4 regions of the Halomonas sp. R57-5 genome follow, and region 4 is predicted to be linked to each of the others. Evidence: predicted binding sites of a transcription regulator. Region 4 holds the regulator's gene; each other region holds the start of a gene.
What was found. The regulator PhoB, encoded in region 4, activates phosphate uptake and scavenging genes when phosphate is short. The targets are predictions, from matches to a motif close to TGTCATANNNNTGTCANA.
Positions count from the first base shown of each region.

Region 1: the regulator PhoB is predicted to act here: its motif matches at 2,359-2,376, upstream of HALO_RS21505 (bifunctional metallophosphatase/5'-nucleotidase).
Region 2: the regulator PhoB is predicted to act here: its motif matches at 2,869-2,886, upstream of phnD (phosphate/phosphite/phosphonate ABC transporter substrate-binding protein).
Region 3: the regulator PhoB is predicted to act here: its motif matches at 1,309-1,326, upstream of HALO_RS02700 (putative 2-aminoethylphosphonate ABC transporter substrate-binding protein).

Region 1 covers NZ_LN813019.1:4,711,659-4,717,615, reverse strand. Annotated here, with positions in the region: gene phnE (phosphonate ABC transporter, permease protein PhnE) at 1-404, opposite strand, end outside; gene phnC (phosphonate ABC transporter ATP-binding protein) at 423-1,226, opposite strand; gene phnD (phosphate/phosphite/phosphonate ABC transporter substrate-binding protein) at 1,339-2,250, opposite strand; gene HALO_RS21505 (bifunctional metallophosphatase/5'-nucleotidase) at 2,441-4,114, shown strand; gene HALO_RS21500 (DUF1428 domain-containing protein) at 4,138-4,506, opposite strand; gene HALO_RS21495 (YciI family protein) at 4,503-4,892, opposite strand; gene HALO_RS21490 (YciI family protein) at 4,889-5,734, opposite strand; gene HALO_RS21485 (LysR family transcriptional regulator) at 5,879-5,957, opposite strand, start outside.
Region 2 covers NZ_LN813019.1:4,661,123-4,664,706, forward strand. Annotated here, with positions in the region: gene phnE (phosphonate ABC transporter, permease protein PhnE) at 1-63, opposite strand, end outside; gene phnE (phosphonate ABC transporter, permease protein PhnE) at 93-911, opposite strand; gene phnC (phosphonate ABC transporter ATP-binding protein) at 908-1,768, opposite strand; gene phnD (phosphate/phosphite/phosphonate ABC transporter substrate-binding protein) at 1,845-2,810, opposite strand; gene HALO_RS21270 (EAL domain-containing protein) at 2,925-3,584, opposite strand, start outside.
Region 3 covers NZ_LN813019.1:592,927-597,389, reverse strand. Annotated here, with positions in the region: gene HALO_RS02705 (putative 2-aminoethylphosphonate ABC transporter ATP-binding protein) at 1-177, opposite strand, end outside; gene HALO_RS02700 (putative 2-aminoethylphosphonate ABC transporter substrate-binding protein) at 224-1,261, opposite strand; gene HALO_RS02695 (UTRA domain-containing protein) at 1,378-2,088, opposite strand; gene HALO_RS02690 (HAD family hydrolase) at 2,081-2,806, opposite strand; gene HALO_RS02685 (bifunctional diguanylate cyclase/phosphodiesterase) at 2,886-4,463, opposite strand, start outside.
Region 4 covers NZ_LN813019.1:39,968-42,600, forward strand. Annotated here, with positions in the region: gene ubiA (4-hydroxybenzoate octaprenyltransferase) at 1-609, shown strand, start outside; gene phoB (phosphate regulon transcriptional regulator PhoB) at 735-1,424, shown strand; gene phoR (phosphate regulon sensor histidine kinase PhoR) at 1,427-2,633, shown strand, end outside.

The sequences.
Region 1 (5,957 bases), 360 kb from region 4:
ACAAAAATAAGCGCCCAAATCAGGTCGGGGATGGTGCGCATGGTGGCAATCATCAAGCGCGTGATGGAGCGAACCCAGGGGGCTGGCGAGGTGTTGCGAGCCGCCAGTAGGGCAAACGGCAGGCTTAAAATAACCCCGATGGTAACGCCAACAATGGCAATGTTGAGGGTTTCGTACATTGACCACGCCAGGACGTCGAGATCGGAAAGATCAGGGGGAAAGGCGCGTCCTATAAAGTGCACCAAATTGACGGCACCACGGAGCAAGCGTTCCACGGTTAAGTTGGTGGCCATTATCCCTTGTACAAAGAGCGCTAAAAAAATCACCACCACGCCCCAGGTAAACGGGGAAGGATTGGCGAAACGCGGCGGTAAAGGCGTTGTGGTTCGGCGGAGATTCGACATAGTTTCCTCGTTAACGTATCAGGCAGTGGGTAGGGCGGCGTCATCAACAGCAGGGGTGGAGGCTTGGTCAACCCGGACATCGCCCTGGTAGAGCTGCTGCATAGTAGCTAGCGCGACTTCTGGCCGTGGCGTATCAAGGACTATTTGCCCCGCTTTCATACCGATAATACGGTCGCCGTACTGTTGGGCTAACTCCAACTGGTGCAGCGTGCACAGCACGGTTAAACGTCGCTCCGACACCACGTCCAGCAGCAGATCCATGATTTCCTTACCGGCTTTCGGGTCAAGGCTGGCCACTGGCTCATCGGCAATAATGATCTCGGCGTCTTGCATCAGTGTGCGGGCAATTGCCACGCGCTGCTGTTGACCGCCGGAGAGCTCACGGCAATCCGCGTGGGCCTTATGCGCTAACCCTACGCGTTCAAGCGAGGCCATGGCGCGCTCGCGTAACTCATTAGTGGCAAAGCAAGCGAGCGAGGAGAGCAAGCCAAAACGTTGCTGACCCATAGCGCCATACAGCACGTTTTGAAACACGCTGACGTTCTGCACCAGATTAAATTGCTGGAAAACCACACCCACTTTGCGTCGTAGCTGGCGTAATTGTGGTTTAGAAAGGTGAGTGAGGGAGTCGCCCAAAATAGTGATCTCCCCTTGATCATGGGATGTTAGACCATTTAGGCAGCGCATTAACGTCGATTTACCGCAGCCGTTCGCACCCAACAAAATGACGCACTCGCCTCGAGTAATCTCCAGCGTTAAGCCACGCAGTACGTGCAACTGCCCGTAGTGTTTATGCAGATTGTGAACGCTGATAGCCTTCATAAAAAAACCTCCTGCGTTAGCGGCAGGAGGTGGATAAATTGAATGTTCATGGACAGACCTGCTTATTAGCAGCACATCCCTGTGCCGTTGTGGAGCGAAAAGAGGGAAATGTTTACAGATCGATACCCGCTGCTTCGTAGGCGCGGCGTACTACGTCGTAATCTGCGTTGGTGCGCTCAAAGCCTAGCGAAGAGTCCCGGTTTAAGAACTTATCTTCGTTGCGATCCGTTGCAACCAATGCGTTCCATAGCTTGTCGGCATTAGCTTTGAGCGACTCGCGTAGGGCGGTTTTGCAGGCGTCATCCAGAGAGCCGCGCATCACCACCGGATCGCCGGGCAGTACATCGCTTTTGGCGATTACGCGGTATTCGCCATCGGGATCCATCGCCTGAATTTCGTCGATATCCCGGTTGCCACCGCCCATGGCGTCTACATCACCATTAACGAGTGCCGCAATGCGTGCATCACCGGCCATAATGATTTCTAGATCACGATCGATATCCAGGCCGGCGTCTACCAACATCTGGCTGGGGAAGATATGCCCGCTGGTGGAGCCCACATCTTTCAGCGCTACGCGGTGGCCTTCTAGGTCAGCTAGGGTTTCGATATCGCTGTCGGCGGGTACAAAAAAGCTGCTGCCGTAATGCGGGCGCTCAATGGCAAACAGGATTTCGATATCGCTTTCACGATCGAACAGCACAAACTCAGAGGGGCCAGCGAAAACCAGGTCTACATCGTCGTACTGAAGCGCCGTGCCTGCGGCCGTGCGGTTGCTTAGGCTAAACATTTCCAATTCAAGACCAGTAGTTGTTGTAAACGCTTCGGCGAAGGGGCCGAAAGCGTCTTCTAGCGGCCCCATGCCTTCAATGCCGGTATCCGCCATGCGAATCGGATTAGGGCAGACATTGCTCAAATCATCATTGGCGAACACGCTCGATGACGCAGCGAGAGAAATCCCTGCGATCGCGAGGCTTAGCGCTAGTTTTACGGGCGAGGTTTTTACGGGCACTGTTTTTATGGACATAGGCTTTATGCATTAGTCGTTATCCTGTCGGCGAAAGAAGGCTACATTGAAGTGCTAGCCAGGGTGGCAGCCGACGATGACGGGAACATGTAATGAAGATGACGATCTCGTCACGGATTAATGACAGCTCCGCCATTGGCTTGCTTTACTGCTAAGGTGTCTAAACACCGATATGAAAGGAGTCATTTAAATGCGTTTTCACCGCTATGGCATGGCGCTAGGGACAGCGTTATTCGTCACCGTTCCTCCCGCCTTGGCTGATAACTTCACCTTGACGCTGTTTCACACCAATGATCTACACGGGCGTACCGATCAGTATCCCTATTTGATCACCACGCTGAATGAAGCGCGGGAGACTTACGGTGAAGGATTACTGCTGGAAGCCGGTGATATCTTTTCGGGCACGCTCTATTTCACTGAGTTTCAGGGCCAGGATGCTCTCGAATTCATGAATTTGATGGGCTACGACGCCTTTGTGCCGGGTAATCATGAGTTTGACTTGGGTGACCCGGAACAGGGGCATCAGGCGTTAGCGGCATTTTTTGCAGGCGCCGAGTTTCCCATATTAGGGGCCAATCTAGACTTTTCAGCAGGCCCTGAGTTTGCTGACATGCTGGGTGAGTCTGTCAGCGTAGATCCGCAAGCCGGGCAGCTCTATGACGGCATTGTGGTTGAGCACAATGGCGAACAGATCGGCATTTTTGGGTTAAGCACCCAGGATAGCGAAACGATCTCAAGCCCCGGCCAAATAGCCATCAGCGATTATCGTGAAGCGGCTGAAGCCATGGTGGCAGCGTTTGAAGAGCAGGGCGTTAACAAAATTATTGCCCTTACCCATCTTGGTTACGACAGCGACCCCAGCGTGGGTAACGACTTGCTGCTAGCGGAGCACGTCGAAGGTATCGACATTATTATTGGCGGACACAGCCATAGCCAGGTTTCGCCCCCCAGGCTGCTAAGCGAGAGCCACGCTGGTGAGGGGCTCCCATCGCCGACGGTGATTGGCCAGGCAGGCGAGTATGGTCAGCACCTTGGGGTTATGCAGGTCACCTTCGACGAGGAAGGCGTGGTGGTGGATACTAGTGGCGAGCTGCTCGCCGCCGACGATCGTGAGGCGGATTCCGACGCGGCTCAGCGGCTTGAACCCTACACCGCTGAGATTGAAACACTGCGGGATACCTTGATCGGCGCCAAGGCGATCTCAGAGTTGCCCAACCCCCGCCACGGCAGCGGCGATGAACACAGCGTGCGTGCCAATGAAACAGCGCTGGGCAATTTAATCACCGATGCCCAGCTGCATGCCGCGCAGCAGGTAGCGCCCGACACGGTCATGGCGATCCAAAATAGCGGTGGTATCCGCGAAGCGATTGAGAGGGGCGATGTGTCCGTAGGCGATCTAATCGCCGTACAGCCGTTTGGCAATCGCCTGACGTTGGTCGACGTTACCGGCGCCGAGCTGCTGGAAACCTTCGAGATCGCCCTGGCTAATGCTCCCGGCGAAGACGGCGGTTTTCTGCAGGTGTCAGCAGGCGTTGAGTTGATGTATGACAGCAGCGAGCCGCCAGGTGAACGGGTGATCAGCCTAAACGTTGTCCAGGAAGGTGCGATGCAGGCGATTGATCCAGAGCGTACTTATACCATCGCCACCAACAACTTCACCGCCGCCGGTGGCGACAGCCATACGGTACTCGGTGAAGCCTACGCCGATGGCCGTAACACCATTGTCGGCAATACCGATTGGGAAATGCTGCGCGACTATATGGTGGAACGCAAAGAAGTGTTCTACCAGGTTGAAGGGCGGATCACTGATGTAACTCAACAAGATGTAGTTGAAGAGAATGGGGCCCAGGACGATTCGGATTAAATCTCTGGGCCACTTGTTCACGCTTACTCATTGATGATGCTTGCAAAGCCTCCATAAATGAGTCTCTTACCATCAAATGGCATCGGGTTAACGTCCATCTGCAGGCGAGGGTCCTGCATGGCTTTGGGCATGGCTTCATCGCGCACGGCGCGGGATGGCCACTCTATCCATGAAAAAATAACCGTCTCGTCATCCTTGCGCTTAACCGCCATGGTGAAGGAGGTCACTTCCCCATCGGGCACATCATCGCCCCAGCACTCCACCACGCGGAGCGCCCCGTGCTCCTTGAACACAACGGCCGCGGCACGGGCATGTTCAATAAACTCAGCTTTATTAGCGCTAGGCACGGCAGCGACGAAACCATCCACATAGGGGTAGGCGGCAGTATTCATGATTGTTCTCCTATTTCTGTTTTGGGTGCTGCTTTAGGTGGCAGTTCTCGAACCGGGCGGACTTCAATGCTGCCCAACCGGGCGGGCGGAATGCGGCTAGCCAGCTGCAGTGCCTCGTTCAGGTCGTGGGCTTCCAGCAGATAGAAGCCAGCCAATTGCTCCTTGGTTTCCGCGAAGGGGCCATCGGAGATCAGCGTTTCGCCATCGCGCACGCGCACGGTGGTGGCGGTCTCCGTCGGTTGTAACGGCTGTCCGGCCAGGTAGTGGCCGCTGGCGCTCAGGCGCTCAACCCCAGCAATGCATTCCTGGTTGAGGTCGTGCCACTCCTGTTCGCTCATGGCGTTGATAATCTGTTCCTGGTAATAGACCAGCGCAACGTACTTCATGGGGAGTCTCCTTCTGTGGCCAAGGGGCAGTTGTCTGATGGAACGTTTACCATCCAGCCGACGCCAAAACGATCTACCGTCATGCCGAACCCTGGTGACCAGAAGGTCGCTTCGAACGGCATGATAATCTTTCCACCCTCCGCTAGCTGAGCAAAGGTTCGGGCGGCCTGCTCGATATCCTGATACTCCAATTGAACCTCTATCCCTTGCGGTGGTGTATAGCAGTCAGCTGCCAGATCCGCGCCCATCAAGCGGCGTCCCCGTAGATTCAGTGAGGCATGGATGATGCGGTCATGAAGGGCGGGCGGCGTGTGTTCAGCGGCGGGTGTGTCAGCATAGGTTAACAGGCACTCCAAATGCCCTCCGGTTACATCAGCATAGAACTGCATGGCCTCCCGGCAGGTGCCGGGAAAGGCAACGTGCACGTTCATGGCATCGGGTACACGAGCAAGGTTACGGTGCTGCTCAATTCCGGCACCGGGCTCAAAATCCTCCAGTGAAAAGTAGCGCCGTAATTCAAGGGTCACGTTGCCATCGGCATCCTGAGTAGGCCATTGCTGGGCCCACTCAATGGCCGCCTGCAGAGAAGGGGCTTCCAGCACGCTGTAACCGGCAATACGCTCACTGGCTGGCGACAAAGGCCCGGGGATGATGGTGGGCTCACCGTTTTTGAAACGGATCAGACATCCGTCACTGGTCGGATGTAAGCCATCGCCGCTCAAAAACACGCCAGCCTCGGTCATGCGCTGGTTATAAGCAGCCATGGCGGCAAACATTTCCTGGGATGGCATAGCGCCATTCTCGGTATTGGCATCGGCACGGCGTATCAGCATGAATTTCATTGAGAGCCTCCTGGTTGGTCAGGGTAGTGACTCTCTGTAGTCGTTTGACGTGCTCACGAATCGACACAGCCTAGATATTATTTTTGGTAATCGGAATATCTGGTTGATTTCCTTCTGCCATCGGATGCAGGTTAAATGATCTTATTACGTAGCAACGACTTTCCGACTGCACGCCATGACATGATCGAGGAACGCCCGAAGTTGCGGAGTGACCAGTCGGTTG
Region 2 (3,584 bases), 410 kb from region 4:
TTGAGCGCGGGTAGTGCGCCGCCGCCAAACTGGCTGACCCTGGGATGTAGTAGATACGGGCATAACAGTTCTCCAGAATTTCAGGGTCAGCGTTACTGGGTCCAGCGGCGAACGTGGCTAGAGCTATATTCACACAGCAGCACGATGGCGATGATGATCAACAGAATCGCCGCGGAGGTGTCGTACTCATAGCGGCTCAGCGAGGTATTCAGCGTGGCGCCGATACCGCCCGCGCCGACAATGCCAATCACCGACGACTCACGGAAGTTGATATCCAGGCGGTACATGGAGAGCCCGATCAAACGCGGCATCACCTGGGGCTGCACGGCGTGATTCATGGTCTGCCACCAGCTCGCACCGGTCGCCCTCACCGCCTCCACCTGACGCCAATCCAAGTCTTCAATATCTTCCGCCAACAGCTTGGCCATAAAGCCAATCGTCGCGAAGGCCAGAGTGATCATGCCCGCGAAAGGGCCAAAGCCGAACATCACCACAAACAGAATGGCGATGATGATCTCTTGAAACGTACGGGAGACGGCAATAATCGCGCGACACACAAAGTAGATCGGTAGCGGCGAAATATTCCGCGCTGCCCCTAAGCCCACGGGTATCGCCAGTAGTACACCCAATACCGTGGAGGTGAGCGTCATGGTCAAACTTTCCAGCAAGCCTGCGACGATATCGTCGTAGCGGCTGACAAAGTCAGGCTGCATAAAGGCGCCTAAAAAATTAACCGCCCGGCCTGCGCCTTCCGCCACCCGCGCCCAGTTCACCTCTACCGAGGCAAGCGCTAAAAACAGATAAACCACCGCGCCGATGGCGAGCCCCCAGCGCAAGCGGGGACTTTCAATTAGCGGTAGTCGCCGCCACTGACCGCGCTGCGCCGCCTGCTGGCGTGCCTGCTCGCTCATCGTGCCACTCCCGCTTCAATTGACGACATTACCCGCGCGTAGGGAGGATTAATCGGAGTAGTGTTAGTCGCCTCATCGCCGCTGACTTCATCGTCCATGGGTTCAGGCGTGGTGTCCCAATCCTCTTCACCGTAGATCGTGGTGAGGATCTCGCTGGTGAGTTCGCTGGGCAGGCCATCAAACACGATCTCTCCAGCGCGCAGGCCGACAATACGGTCAGCAAACTGCTGAGCCAGGGCCACATCGTGGATATTGATAATCGCCGCCAGCTCGCGCTCTGCGCATAGCTCGCGAATCAAGCGCATGATCTGGCGGGAGGTTTTCGGGTCGAGGCTGGCGGTCGGCTCGTCAACCAGCAACAGCTTGGGGCTTTGCAGTAGCGCCCTGGCGATACCCACCCGCTGGCGCTGGCCGCCGGACAATGCATCGGCGCGCTTGTCGATGGCATGGGTCAGCCCTACCCGCTCTAGCAGACGGAAGGCTTCGACCACTGCCTCCTGGGGGTAGCGGCGCAAAAAGCTGCGCCAAAAACCCACGTAACCGAGCTGACCAGACAGCACGTTTTCCATCACGGTGAGCCGGTCTACCAGTGCGTACTCCTGAAAAATCATCCCCATGGAGCGGCGGGCGTGACGCAGCTTGTGGCCCGAGAGCTTGGTGAGTTCGGTGTTCTCCAGGCGAATGCTGCCCTGGGTAGGTTCAACCAATCGGTTCACACAGCGAATAAGGGTACTTTTACCCGCGCCAGAAGGTCCTATCAGCGCCATTACCTGGCCTTTGGGCAGGGTGAGCTCAATATCGGTAAGCGCTCGGTCCCCGGTTGGGTAGCGCTTGCCTACGCCACTGAGTGTCAACATCGTTCTACCTCTTATGTATAGCGAAACGGCCAGAAGGTGAGCCCTCCTGGCCGAATAATTGCTGATAACCGACTGATTAATCGCAGTCGTAGGTCACGCCGTTGGCGTCGGCAATGGTGCGAATAACTTCCCAGTTTTCCTGATAAGTAATCGGAATAAACTGTGCTTCGCCGGAGTTAGCGAATTCTGACTCGAGGGCCGTGCCTTCCCAGTCGTAGCTGAAGAACGCATCCTGAATTTTCTCAGCAAGTTCCGGATTCAGGTTATTGGCCAGCCCGTACGCGGTGGTAGGGAAGGTTTGTGAGGTGTAGATAATGTCGTAATCACCTTCGCTAACCACACCGCGGGAAATCATTCGCTTGCCAACGGAGTTAGCTATTGCAGCAGCTTCGTAGTCTTCGTTAACCACGCCGAGAATGGAGTTGTCATGAGAGCCCGAGAAAGCGGTCTCAAAATCTTCACCCGCTTCCAAACCGTACTCTGAACGCAGCAGCGCGGAGGGAGCGCGGAAACCGGAGTTGGAGGTCTCGGAAGTAAACGCTAACTGGCGACCTTCCAGGTCTTCAACAGCCTCAATGCCGCTGCCTGGATAGGTGATGATTTCCATCTCGTACCCAAAGCTGCCATCTTCAGCGGCCATCATCGCAAACGGGCGGAAACCACCGCAGTTAACCGCCACCGGTACGCCACCGGTATTAAAACCGGCTACGTGCAGACGGCCAGCGCGCAGCGCTTCCTGCTGGGCAGCGTTGGACTGCACCGGGAAGAACTGGATTTTTTTGCCAGTGGCTTCGCTCAAGTGATCCAGAAAGTCAGACCAGACATCCGCGTAAACCGCGGGGTCTTCAACCGGCGTGTAGGCAAACACCAAGGTATCCGGGTCAACCCACTGTGACTCGTCGCTGGGGACATCGGCGACCATATCGCCATCGTTATCCACATAGCGCGATGAAAGGTCCGCAGAGGCGCTCACCGCGGCTAAGGCGAAGGCACTGGCAACGGCGGCGCTAATTAACGTGCGGGAAAAAGATAATGTCTGCATGGGTCACCTGTAGCGTTCTGTAGAGTTATTAAAAGATGACAACATCCTGACGACCCCAGATGACAAAAATGGGACACTTATATGACCGCTTCGTGACGTTTTGGCGAAGGACAGTTAATCTGCAGTTTGAAAAGCCTCGTGGCCGCGGCGCTCTACAAACAGGCTGTTACCGGGCATTTTTTTGGCCTGGTGCTTCAGCTCAGAAAGCTCGCCTGCGATATCCAGCGATTGGCAGGTAGTCGTATCGTGGATGGGTTTTACCGCAATCGAGACGCTCACAAAGGGAAAAAACGTCATTCTATTTTGACGGTTTTCGATGTGAATCCCGCCCTGAAGGCGATCAGCCTCTTCATAGAAGCCCGGCGCCATCACCTCGAATGAGTGCAGAATTTGCTGACAAACACTTTCCCAGTGCTCAAGCGGCAGCAACATCATAAAATCATCGCCGCCAATATGGCCAATAAAGCCCCCGGCATTCTCTACCTGTGCTTGCAGCAGCCGCGATAGCGAAATGATGATGTGGTCACCTCGGGCGTAGCCATAGGCATCGTTAAAGGCTTTAAAGTTATCCAAGTCAACATAGGCCGCGGCAAACCCATGCCCGGAGGCCAAATAAGCCGCCAGGGTTTCATTGATCAGGATATTACCCGGCAGGCCGGTGAGCGGGTTGGCATGCCGCGCTTGGCGCACCTGAATCGCGGTAATCTCACGCAAAAGGTCAACGATATTGCCCATCCCCAGGTAGTCACCGTTAGCGTTAACGATGACAAAGTC
Region 3 (4,463 bases), 550 kb from region 4:
GCCGGAGGGACCTAAAAAACAGACAAACTCCCCCTCGTTAATGGTCAGGGAAATGTTGTCCAGTGCAGTAAAGGTACCAAAACGCTTGGTCACCGCTTCAATGCGTAAATGGGGCGTCGTGGGGGTCATCACTGTCGGCGCGTCGGCCGCCAGCAGCGATGTCATTGTCGTGTGCATAACATCTCCATGCCCCGGCACACTGGCCGGGGCAACTGATCGCGGCTTATTGCTCGGTTTTACCATCGTAGCGACGCTGCCACTCGGCCAGCACGCGTTCGCGATTGACGGCAGCCCACTGGAAGTCGGCGTCGATCATGCGATCAGTAATATCGGAGGGGTAGTTTTCAATCGGCTGTGCCACACCTGGGTAGGCAACCACTGCATAGCCTTCGTTATAGAGTTCGTTGGCATCGCGGGAGATTGCCCAATCCATAAGCGTTTGCGCGGCTTCCTGCTTGTCGGTACCAGTCATAATAGCGGCGGCCTCCATATCCCAGCCCAGCCCTTCTTCAGGGAAGATAACTTCAATAGGCGCACCCTGGGACTTCAAGCGCGCACCGCGGAAGGCAAATGACACGCCCACCACGGTTTCACCTGTCGCCGCCAGGCTACAAGGGGCGGAGCCCGAATGGGKGTAACGGGCGATGTTGTTATGCAGCCGATCCATGTAATCCCAGCCCTGATCCTCTTCCCATAGCTGCAGCCAGCTGGCTACATCCAGGTAGCCGGTACCCGACGAGTTGGGGTTAGGCATGATCACATGGCCTTCAAACTCAGGCTGGGTAAGGTCTTCCCAAGAGGTCGGCATCGGCACGCCCTGGCGCTCGCCCTCAATGGTGTTGTAGCAAATAGCAGCGACCCAGGCGTCCATACCCACCCAAGCCGGGTCTTCACCATCACGATAGGCCACATCGACAAATTTGGGGTCGAGATTCTCAACGCCAGCGGGAGCGTAGCGCTCCAGCATGCCCTCCTCTTCCAACACCAGCAGGCTGGTAGCGGCCAGGCCCCAGATCACGTCAGCCTGGGGGTTGTCTTTCTCGGCCAGCAGGCGGGCGGTAATCACGCCGGTGGAGTCGCGCACCCAGTTAATCTCGATATCCGGGTGGGCCGCGTTGAAGCGTTCAGCATATTTTTGCAGGTCGTCCGACTCAACGGCGGTATACACCGTTAATTCGGTTGCTTGGGCGTTGGAAGCAAGCGCAACAGCAGCAGCACCTGCTAACAACGTTGAAGGGAATAAACGGCGTGGCATCATCATGATAGTCTCCCGGCTGATTGGTATAGACCAGAAGTTTGCAGGCGTTAAATGACACTGCGATGACGCTTGTTTGAACGTTTTTTTAACTGGTGATGACCGCGACTAGGTCGTTTCCGCTAGCGCTGACCGGATAGCTCCACGCTGATACACAGCGAATCGTGCAGCCAGTGCTCTTCATCAAACTCAATAGGGCGCTGCTGGTCGTCTAAAATGGCACGGTTAATATTTAACCCGGCAGTGCCGGGTGCAACGAATAGCTCTTCGGCATCCATTGGCGAAAGCGCTTCTGAGACCATGCGAATAGAGCGATTGGCCAGGTAGTGCCCCCAGCGCTCTCGCAACAGCCCCCAAAGCGATTGCCCACTATAGATATCTAGCAACTCTGGGGCACGCTCGGGTACTACCCACAGCGACTCCACCAGCACCGCGCGGTCATCCACGTAGCGGCGGCGGCGAATATGCTGAAACGGCTGGTCATCCGGCAGCCCCAGCGCCCGAGCCGCGGGCGGGTGAGCGCGGCTTTCCAGCTTCAAAACGGCCGTGCGTGGCTGCCGCCCCTGGGCGCGCACATAGTCGTTAAAACCCGCGTCACGGGTGGGGTCGTAAACCAAACGGGCGGGAGAAATAAACCAGCCGCGTCGATTGCTGCGGTGTATCAGMCCCTCCCCTTCTAGCTGAGAAAGCGCTTGGCGCAGGGTCACGCGGGTGGTGGCAAAGCGCTCGGCCAATGACCGCTCGGCGGGAAGCTTGCCTTCCCACAGGGCGGCATTTTGATCGATTAATGTGCGAAGCTGTTCGGTTAACTGTAAATAGTAGGCATCAGACATGCGCCGATTTTCCTGGCAGAGCATTAGGCGACGAAGCGCTTGAGGGCGTCCGCCAGTCTAAGCGCCGCCAACCTTCAACGCTAGCCACCTCGGCCAGTACCGGGTCTGGGTTAACTGCCACGGGGCAATCGACATATTGCAGTAACGGTAAATCGTTGCGGGAGTCTGAATAGAAGGTGGTGTGGCAAGCAGTGATCTGCTGTTCGGCCAGCCACTCTTTCAAGCGCAGCACCTTGCCGCCGCGATAGGAAAAAATACCTTCGCTACCGCCGGTATAGCGCGCGTCTTCATTCACTCCGTGCTCCACGCTTAGCTCGACCGCCAGCACATGCTCAATCCCCAGGGTGGTGGCAATCGGCTCGACCAGATGGCGTGACGAGGCAGAAATCAGTAGCAGGGTATCGCCAGCCTGGCGGTGCGCTTCCAGGCAGGCCCAGGCTTGTTCAAAAATACGCGGTTGCAGGTGCGTGGCCACAAAGCGCTCGACCTCTTTTTGCACATCTTTCACCCGGCGTCCGCGCAGCGGTGCCAGGGTCATGGCCAGATACTCTTCAAGTTTCAGCTTGCCCGCGTGATAGGCCAGATGCATCTTTTCGGCACGAGCCATAAAGGCCTCGGCATCGCTGATCCAACCTTGCTCTATCATCCATAAATTCCAGCGGTCGCTGCAGTCTCCGTCCAGGAGGGTGTCGTCAAGATCAAACAGGGCCAGGCGCATGGGGCACTCCTTTCATCGCGGGTTGGCGGCGCGTAGGGTATGCCAAAGGTGATGACAAGACGATGACGATGATAAGGGTTTAAGGGGTCAACCACGCTGCCGCAAACTCATCCGCCGGTAATGGGCGGCCAAACCAGTAGCCTTGCGCTTCATTACAGCCCATGTCGGCAAGCAAATGAGCTTGCTCTTGGGTTTCGACACCTTCTGCCACAGTCTTCATTTCTAACGCCTGCGCCATGGCAATGATGGTTTGCACAATGGTGCGATCATTTTTATTTTCGAGCATTTCACGCACAAACGAGATATCTATTTTCAGCGCGTCGGCGGCGAAGCGCCGCAAATAGGAGAGAGAGGAGTAGCCGGTGCCAAAATCGTCGATGGAGAGCGAGTATCCCGCTTGACGCATGGCGTGGGTAATCTCAACGGCCTGATCTGGGTCGCGCATAAAATCGCTTTCGGTGAGCTCCAGGGCGATCGCGCTCGGCGGAACACCAGCGGTGAGGCGCGCTATGTGGCTATTGAGCTCTGGGTCGGCAAACTGTTGGGCGGAAATATTGATCGATAGCCTGCCTGGCAACCCTCCACCGGGCTGATTTCGCCATGTGATTAACTGCTTGGCAGACTCTTCCAGCACCCAGTCCCCCAGGGCGCGGATAAGGCCGCGCTCTTCGGCCAGGGGAATAAACTCGCCAGGGCTTACCCACCCCCACTCAGCGTCGTACCAGCGGCATAGGGCTTCTGCACCGGTCAACCGGCCATTGGTTAGGTCCACCTGGGGCTGAAAGTTGAGCGCTAACTTGTGTTCAGTGATCGCGGCGCTGAGCCGTTCGCTCATCAGTTGGCGTCGATGCAGCTCATGACGCATAATTTGAGTATAAGGAGAGGTGCTGTTTTCGCGCCGCTTGGCGTGGTGGAGGGCAATACTAGCGGCATTAAATAATTCGCCAGCTTCAGCGACATCTTGCGGGTAATGGGCAAAACCAATGCTGACATCGAGGTGAAAGACGCGACGCTGCAAAGACAGCGGCTGCTTCACCGCTGAGCGTAGCTGCTCGACAAGACCGCCGATATCAACGGGGTCGGCAGCGGCGACTAACAAGGCAAACTCATCCCCGGATAAGCGCGCCAGCGAGCCATGCGCGTGGCTGATCTGCTTTAGACGATCCGCCACCGTCACCAGCAGTTGATCTCCCACCTGGTGGCCGTGCAGGTCATTCACCTCCTTAAAACGGCGGATATCCAATAGCAGCAGCGAAAGACCAAGCTCACTCTGGTGGGCCTCTTTCCACATCTGCGCTAACAGCTCCATAAAACGGACGCGGTTAGGTAAGCCAGTGGTGGTATCGGTATAGGCCAACTGGTGCATATGGCGATGGTCGCGGCGGCGCTCAAGCTCTGCCGCAGCGCCGGTAGAGAGAATTTTCAGCACCGAGGTAGCAAAGGCATTGGTAGTCAACGGCTGACGATAAAACACCATCATCACACCAATCGCTTCGCCGTTGGCGTTATCTAGGCGTCGGCCAATCCATGCCCTTGTTGATAGCAAGGTGCCTGGCAACAGCAGTGGTGGGCCGTCATGCATGACGGCTTCGCCCTCCAGCACCACCTGCTCGCTGGGCGAGCCCCGCAACGCAAAGGCATGTTGTTCGTGTTGAGT
Region 4 (2,633 bases):
ATCAGCGAAACCGAGGCGCAGCTGCTGTTTATTGCCCTGGTGGCCGCGGCGTTTATTCTGGTACTACTAACCAACTGGTTTACGGTGCTGCTCTCGCTGGGCGGGGTGCTGCTGGCGATTATTTATCCGTTTATGAAGCGCTATACCCACTTTCCCCAGGTGGTGCTGGGCGCGGCTTTTTCCTGGGCAATTCCGATGGCTTTTGGCGCCGTGCTTGGCCACGTGCCGCTGGAAGCATGGCTGCTATTCTGCGCTAATGTGTGCTGGACAGTGGCCTATGATACCCAGTACGCCATGGTCGATCGCGACGACGATTTAAAAATTGGCATTAAATCGACGGCCGTGCTGTTTGGAAACGCGGATCGTTTGATTATCGGCCTGCTCCAGTTAGCCACTCTGGGGTTGTTGGCCTGGGTAGGCTGGCGGGTTGGTTTAGGTGGATTCTTCTGGTTAGGGCTTGCGGCCATGGCGGCGACTTTCCTGCATCAGCAGCGCTTAATTCGCTATCAGGAGCGGGATCCCTGCTTCCAGGCGTTTCTCAATAATCACTGGTCGGGGCTACTGATTTTTGCCGGTATCGCGCTAAGTTGGTGGCCTATCACTGGGTAATCTCGGCGGTTGMCATGTAACTGTCATCAAGTCATGGTGTTATCGTCATTGACATGTCATTMAACTGTTTTTCTTTGAATTCGCTTTCTTTGAACTAGTTTTTTCGAACACCGTGAGGCTCTGGTATGACCGCCAAGACCGTTCTGATTGTCGATGATGAAGCGTCGATTCGCGAGATGATCGCGGTAGCGCTGGAAATGGCTGACTATCGCGTGCTCGAAGCGGATAATGCCCAAGATGCTCATGCTATGGTGGTTGACCACCAACCCGATCTACTGCTGCTGGACTGGATGATGCCGGGCACTAGCGGAATTGAGCTGGCAAGGCGCTTAAAGCGTGAAGAAGCTACCGCCGAAATTCCTATTATTATGCTCACCGCTAAAGGCGAAGAGGATAATAAAATTCAAGGGCTTGAAGCCGGTGCCGATGACTATATCACCAAGCCCTTTTCACCCCGGGAATTGGTGGCTCGGTTAAAGGCGGTGCTGCGCCGTGCGACCCCGCGTGGGGTTGAAGACCCGATAGAGATTAACGGTCTGCTACTTGATCCGGTAAGCCACCGGGTCAGCGCCCACGGCAAAGCGCTGGAAATGGGGCCTACCGAGTACCGTTTGCTGCAGTTTTTTATGACCCATCAAGAGCGCGCTTACACGCGTAGCCAACTGCTTGACCAAGTGTGGGGCGGCAACGTCTACGTCGAAGAACGCACGGTCGATGTGCATATTCGCCGCTTGCGCAAAGCGCTGGGCGACGTGCATCAAAACCTGATTCAAACGGTTCGGGGTACCGGTTACCGTTTCTCTGCACGGGTGTAAATGTGCGTTTATGGAGTCGTGAGCTGTGGCGAATAGCGTGGCTGTCCACGCTGGGTACTTGCTTAGGTTGGCTATTGGGCTCGGCTGGGCTAGGGCTTTCGGCAGGGCTAGCGGTATGCCTGTTTTACCATTTACGTCAGTTGCGCGAGCTCTACCAGTGGCTCACCCTTCACCCACACGATGAGCCGCCTGCTGCTCGCGGAATGTGGGGCGAGMTATTTGACCGCTTATACCGCTATCAAAAAAGCCAGCGTATTACCCAAAGCCGTCTGCGCGCTACCTTAGCGCGTATTCAAGAGTCGTCTGAAGCGATGCGCGACAGCGTGGTCATGCTTGACCGTCACGGTGATCTGGAGTGGTGGAACAGCGCTGCCACCGCCATGCTAGGGCTACAAACCGCCCATGACCGTGGTCAGCACATTACCAATCTGCTGCGCGATCCAAGCTTTATCAGTTACTTTAATGCGCGTAACTACAGTGAGCCATTAACGCTAACCTCGCCGATTGATGAACGGCGAATTCTGCAGTATCAAATTACCCTGTACGGTGACGATGAACGCTTGGTGATGGCGCGCGATATCACCCGCTTGCATCGCCTTGAGCAGATGCGGCGCGACTTTGTTGCCAATGTCTCCCACGAGCTGCGCACTCCTTTGACCGTGCTCTCCGGCTATTTGGAAACCTACAGTGATATTGCCGATCAGTTGCCGCCGCGATTAGGTCGTAGTATCCAGCAAATGCAGGAACAGACCCAGCGGATGCAGAATTTGGTCAATGACTTATTGCTGCTTTCGCGTCTGGAGATTGATCAGGGCGGTAAAGATCATCACCCGCTGCCACTTGGGCCTTTACTACAAAGCGTTTGTGATGATGCGCTGGCCCTGTCGCATCAGCGGCATACCATCACAGTGGCGCTTGAAAGCGATGCGCGGCTGTTAGGTAGCGAACAGGAAATTCGCAGCGCCGTCTCTAATCTGGCCTTTAATGCGGTGCGCTACACGCCAGCAGGCAGCCAAATCACACTGCGCTGGAAAGCTAGCGCTACTGGCGGGGGCTATATAGATGTTGAAGACAATGGTGAAGGGATTGATCCCGTTCATATTCCCCGCTTAACCGAACGCTTTTACCGAGTCGATAAGGGGCGCAGCACTGCGACCGGTGGTACAGGCTTAGGCTTGGCGATCGTTAAGCACGTGCTATTGCGTCACG